Linked DNA regions of Prochlorococcus marinus XMU1412. The protein of the gene in region 2 interacts with the protein of the main gene of each other region in a pairwise test. Links are inferred from orthologs where the notes say so. Each region holds a gene or a part of one and is shown on either strand. Other genes may lie near its edges.

Region 1 (3,207 bases), on a different replicon or contig from region 2:
TCCTCCAAGAGGTATTACGCGTAATGCTGGCGTATTACTTTTAGATCTAGATGAATCATTAGTAGATCTATTTACAGTTGAATTTGTACTTGATTGCATAATTTTGAAATTTATGAAGGCCTGCTTGTAATCAAATAAGGTTTATTTAAATTTAATTATCAAGTTAAATATAATCCCTATTATAGGGATTTCAGGATAAAAGATAATTGCTTTTTCATGTCATTGCTTAATGGTGACAAAGGACTTCTAGGATTACCCACATTCCACCCAGATAGCTCTAAGGCAGCCTTAATCGGGATTGGATTAGTAGTCATAAAGAGTGCTTTGAAAAGAGGCTGAAGTTTTTCGTGAATAGAAAGCGCCTTGGACACATCTCCACTCTGAAAGGAAAGAATCATCTCTTTCAATTGCAATCCAACTAAATGGCTTGCAACACTTACTACTCCTACAGCACCTACAGATAACATTGGAAGCAACAATGAATCGTCGCCACTATATACAGAGAGTTCAGAGCCACAAATAGCTCTTATTTCTGTTACTTCCTCTATTCTACCGCTTGCAGCTTTAATACTGAGAATATTAGAGAAATCCATAAGTTTCTTTACAGTATCAGGTAATAAATTGCATCCAGTCCTTCCTGGAATGTTATAGAGCATTAGAGGCAAATCCTTTGCGGAATTAGCAATAGAACTGAAATGTTTAAAAAGACCTTCTTGAGGTGGCTTATTGTAATAAGGAACAACGACCAAAGCACCGTCGGCACCAGAGTCGTAGGCTTTTTTTGTAGCTTCCACAGCCTCGCTTGTACAGTTACTACCAGTGCCAACTATTACTTTACAGCTTGAATCCAAAGATCCTTTTACCGCAATAAATAAATCATGCTGTTCAGTCCATGAAAGAGTCGGAGATTCTCCAGTAGTGCCACATAACACTATTCCGTCGGAACCGTTCTCATAAAGATAATTTGAGAGTTTAATAGCTAGTTCATAATCTACATCTCCACTTTCAGTAAATGGAGTAACCATTGCAGTCAATATTTTTCCAAATAGTGGGTTATTACACTCAGTTTTTTCTAGAATCATTTTTTTGGAATTAATAACTCAGCTATTTGAACAGCATTAAGAGCTGCGCCTTTTCTTATTTGATCTCCACATAACCATAATTCTAATCCATTAGGCTGACTTATATCAGTTCTTAGCCTGCCAACAGCAACATTATCCCTTCCCATAACGTCATTTGGCATAGGAAATCTATTATTTTTGTAATCCTCAATAATTTCAATTCCTGGAGATTTTTTTAATTCTTTAAGTGCATCTTTAGGCTCAACTACTCCAGCAAATTCAATATTGATCGATTCAGAATGTGCTCTTAGTACTGGAACTCGAACACATGTAGCAGAGATCCTTAAATCAGAAATATTTAATATTTTCCTGGTCTCATTAACCATTTTCATCTCTTCTTCGCAGTAATTATTTGCAAGCATTGGTGAATTATGTAAAAACAAATTAAAAGCCAGTGAATATGGCAAAACTTCACTTTTTTGAGGATTACCATGAAGGTATTTTTCAGTTAAAAGTTTGAGTTCCTCCATCGCTAATTGGCCTGCCCCACTTACAGATTGATATGTTGAGACAACAACTCTTTGAATAGTAGAAAGTTTATTTAATGGAGCTAAAACTAATGTCAACAAAATTGTAGTGCAGTTTGGATTAGCTATTACCCCATCATGATTAAGTGCTTCACTAGCATTAACTTCAGGAACTATAAGAGGTACATTCTTATCTAATCTAAAAGCGCTTGAATTATCTATCAATAAAGCATTTTGTTCGATAATGGTAGACAACCATTTTTTTGAAATACTTCCACCAGCTGAAGCTAAAACTAAATCAAGATTCAGAAATTCTTCCTTAGTTGTTTTTTTTGTAACTAATTCTTCACCTTTCCAAATAATTTTTTTTCCTTCTGAACGTTCTGATGAAAGCAAGACCAATTCTGATATTGGGAAATCACGTTGTTCAAGAATTTTCAGTAATTCAGATCCCACAGCACCTGAAGAACCTAAAACAGCAACTTTTAATGGCCTATTAGGCAAATACGGAGATTGTCTCACACTTTAAAATGATTTTTATAAATAGATTGACTATTTTTTTTACTTTATCAAAAAATTAACTTTCAAGGAAATCACATAATGTGAAATAATTAAGGTTCGGCTCATAGTAATAAATTAGAAAAACATGGCTAAAGATGCACTAATAGTCAAAACAACTCCTCTGCCTCAAAGTAGAATTTCATTCGAATTAGAAATACCATCTGAGACATGCAAAACGTGTGTAAATGAAACAATCAGTTCTATCAGTCGTTCGGCTAAAATTCCGGGATTTAGACTTGGTAAGATTCCTAAACAAGTCTTAATCCAAAGAATTGGCATTACACAATTACATGCCTCTGCTCTGGAAAAAATTATTGATAAATCATGGCAAGAAGCGTTAAAAATAAAATCTATAGAGCCACTAAGTGAGCCAGAATTGGTAGATGGATTTGAATCTTTACTTGCAAAGTTTAGTCCTGAAAAACCACTCAAGGTTACTCTTCAAACTGATGTTGCCCCAGAATTAAAACTTAAAAAATCCAAAGGACTAAGTGTTGAAATATCAAAGACAAAGTTTGATCCTAAGTCAATAGATGAAGCGCTAGAAAAATCTAGAAATCAGTTTGCAAACATTATTCCAGTTACCAATAGAGCAGCAAAATTAGGAGATATTGCTGTAGTTAGTTTCAAAGGAAAATATAAAGATTCCGGGAAAGAGATTGATGGTGGAACAAGTGAATCAATGGATCTTGAGTTAGAAAAGAACAAAATGATTCCCGGTTTCGTTGAGGGAATCGTAAAGATGAAAATTGGTGATACTAAAACACTTAACCTTAAATTTCCTGATGATTATTCTCATGAGGATTCAAGAGGCAAAGAAGCAATTTTTGAAGTAAATCTTAAGGATCTTAAGGAAAAAGAATTGCCTGAACTTAATGACGATTTTGCAAAACAGTCTGGCAACAAAGAATCATTAAAAGAGTTAAAGAAAGATATTGAAAAGCAACTTAAAGATAATTTTAAAAAAACTCAAAAAGATATCAAAATTGAAGCTTTATTAGATGCCTTAACAGACGAATTGGTTGCTGAAATTCCAAAATCTATGATTGATATAGAAG
Region 2 (3,156 bases):
TCCGATAAAACCCATCTTCTTGTTTTTCAACTAAAGCATTTGTTAAATCTCTTGCAATGAATCCAATGCCTGCGTTTATTCCATTTACAGCTAAAAGCATTAATACAATTATCGCAAGGAATAACCAATGTAACCATCTACGGTTTTTTAATTGACGTCTTAAGCTAAAAAAGCTCCCTGATCCAATTAGAAATAAGGCAGAGAAAAGCAATCCCCAGCTACCAGCCCAAATTGAACTGATAGTACTTACTACACCTCCGAAATACTTTTCAAGAAAAATTGGTTGAAAGCTTTCAAAAAAACTAATTATTCCTGTAAGACCAACAAGTACTACGCCTCCAACACAAAATAAAAGAGAAATCAAAAGCCATATGAATTGGAATCCATTACATTGATCTATGGGAAGAAAAAAAGGCTGAGAAAGCTTCCTTAATTTTTGTAATTGGTACAATATTTTGGTTTTATTATTAATTGCTTTATTCATTACTCGACTAGTTTTATAAGGTAAATTATAACTTTTAGCAGTCTATTGACCAAAGCCAATAAATGAAAGTGCCCACTCAGGTAAATTTAAGTAATTCAAGATTGTCATATCAAATTTATGAATTTTTGGAAAAGATTTATCTAATAACCACCATAAAAGAAAAGGTAGATTAAATAAAATTTGTAATTGCCATTTATAAGTTAAAACCTTCCAAATTTTTATTAACTTAGTTTTGATTGAATCGTCTAGATCTTCCCAATTTTTTGAGATTAAATTGAAAAAATTTTTGGATTTTGTATTTAAGGAATCTGGTGTATTCATTATGTTTTTACTTATTTATAACCCATAAACTTTTCTTTCGAGAGTTTTAACCTGGGGGCCAATTCATTTTTCTTCCAGATAAAAAATGAATATGCAAATGAAAAACTGTTTGTCCAGATTCTGCTCCAGTATTAATTACTGTTCTCCAATTAGTTAAATGTTTTGATTTAGCTATTTTACCACCAACAAAAAGTAAATGCCCTAATAGATTTGCATCTTCTTCAATACAATCTAATAAACTAATAATTGGTTTTTTGGGAATCACTAAAAAGTGCACTGGTGCTTGCGCTTGGATATCATTAAACGCAATACAAAACTCATCTTCATAAAGCTTATCGCAGGGTATTTCTTTATTAATTATTTTTTGAAATATTGTAGTTTCAGTCATTAGATTAATTAATAGAAATTACGTCTTTTTCGTTGAACCCTTCCTTTATAAGTTCTTTGTTCAAATCATCTTTTGATGTAACTCTATCAACGAATAATATTCCGTTTAAGTGATCCATTTCGTGTTGAATACACCTCGCCAGAAGTCCATCTGCTTTCATTTTTCGTGGTCTCCCCATTTCATCTCTAAATTTTAATTTTATAGTTGATGGTCTTACTACATTTAAATATACGCCAGGTATACTTAAGCAGCCTTCTTCGTATGAATTAAGGGTTGTTCCAAAGTCTGTAATTTCTGGATTGATTAATATTAGAGGTTCTGCTGCTGAATCTTCAAAATTTACATCTATGACAAGAAGCTCTTTGTTGATTCCAATTTGAGGTGCTGCAAGTCCAATTCCTTTAGCTGCGTACATGCTTTGAAGCATTTCTTTAGCAAGTTCTCTAATGGATTCGTCAACCTTAGTTATTCTTTTGGAATTTTGTCTTAATACCTCATCACCAAGTTTATAAATATCTAGAGATGGCTTACCTGTTTGTTCTTTTGCAATTTTTTCTGAGCTTCCATTTGTTCTTGACTTTTTTGCAAGTTGTGAAAAATGGTTTGCCACGTTAAAAAAGTTTTTAATTAATAGTTTAGCTATAAAAATACTAGCACTTTAATTTACTTTCTTTATATATTTTTTAAATGAGTAATGATCATAAGTTAAAAGTTAGGCAAACTGAATCTAAAAAAAATGCTTTCAAGGAATTAACTATTATTAGGGATACCATTTTTTGGATTGATGTTGTTGGTGAAAGTCAAAATGAAAATGCCATTTTTGCAAGACCATTTGATGTCAAAGAAGCGTTTCCCCAGCAATTAACAAGTAAAAAATACTATATTAAAAATAATTTTCATGGATATGGTGGTAAATCTTATAAGTGTATATATTTTAAAAATAATTTTTATTTGATATGGATAGATCAGATAACTAAGGCAGTATGGTTTCAAATTTTTAAAGAGGCAGCTTCAACTTACAGAAGCCAAAATAAATATCTCGCTTCAGTTCAAGAACCTAATCAACTATCTAAATCAATTGATGGAAACTTTGATTCTTCATTTGTCATTTCTGAAAAAAATTTATTGTATGGAATTTGTGAAATAAATAATAGAGATTATTTATTTTCTTTAAATTTAAAAAAAACTAAACAGGATATTCATCGAATAAAAAAATTTAAAAATTTTGCTGGAGAATTATCTTCTAATACATCTGCTAACTTACTTTCTTGGATAGAGTGGGATTCTCCATATATGCCCTGGGAGAAAAATGAGCTGTTTTTTGCTCAAATAGATTTAGATGGCGAGATACAAAAAATAAAGAAATTCTCAAATAAGCTGATAAATTCCAAGAAAAAAGTGTCTTTTTTTCAACCCTATTGGATAAGTGAAACACATTTGGTATGTTCTGAAGATAGTTCTGGATGGTGGAACTTATTGTTTTTAGATGTTAGTGAAATTGAGAATATTTTTATTAAGAAAAGAGTAGAGAGAAATTTGATTGAATATGGAGCGCCACAATGGGTCACTGGAATAGCATTCTTTTCAGGGACTATAGAAAATTTATTTTGTATAGCAAAAAAAGAAAATAGTTTAATAGTGGAACAATATAAAGATCTTGAATTTGTTAAAGAATTTTCTACTCCTTTTACCTCAATAAGTGATTTCAGTGTTTTTCGGAAAAAAGTTCTTTTAAAAGGTTATGGATCTGATTTTTTGGGAATTGTATTTGAAATTGATTGTGCAAAAAAAGTTTTATCAAGTTTTTCTGAGCAGATATTTTTTGATCATATAAAAGATTGTTCAAAACCTGAAACATTTTGGTTTAAAGGTTTTGAGGCTCAATCTACTCATTCTTTTCTTTATAAGCCGCTTGTTGAAAATTTTAGAAAGCCACCGCTCCTTGTTAGAGCACATAGCGGAC

What was found.
Region 1: the proteins of def (region 2) and HA152_RS09615 interact in binary tests that used the Escherichia coli proteins (3 or more experiments, as listed by UniProt). The link is inferred for Prochlorococcus marinus XMU1412 from one-to-one orthologs.

Annotation. Positions count from the first base shown.
Region 1 is NZ_JAAORJ010000004.1:567,697-570,903, forward strand. Bases 95-2,963 are described here. They hold HA152_RS09615 (aspartate-semialdehyde dehydrogenase), read right to left. Parts: upstream 2,111-2,963; coding sequence 1,079-2,110; downstream 95-1,078. Other genes in these bases: HA152_RS09605 (ribonuclease J), read right to left, coding at 95-99; dapA (4-hydroxy-tetrahydrodipicolinate synthase), read right to left, coding at 180-1,082; tig (trigger factor), read left to right, coding at 2,235-2,963. Also shown: more of HA152_RS09605, read right to left, coding at 1-94; more of tig, read left to right, coding at 2,964-3,207.
Region 2 is NZ_JAAORJ010000001.1:70,566-73,721, forward strand. Bases 1-2,818 are described here. They hold def (peptide deformylase), read right to left. Parts: upstream 1,804-2,818; coding sequence 1,198-1,803; downstream 1-1,197. Other genes in these bases: HA152_RS00350 (ABC transporter ATP-binding protein/permease), read right to left, coding at 1-484; HA152_RS00355 (hypothetical protein), read right to left, coding at 527-805; HA152_RS00360 (histidine triad nucleotide-binding protein), read right to left, coding at 852-1,193; HA152_RS00370 (alpha/beta hydrolase family protein), read left to right, coding at 1,881-2,818. Also shown: more of HA152_RS00370, read left to right, coding at 2,819-3,156. UniProt on the Escherichia coli protein: Removes the formyl group from the N-terminal Met of newly synthesized proteins. Requires at least a dipeptide for an efficient rate of reaction. N-terminal L-methionine is a prerequisite for activity but the enzyme has broad specificity at other positions.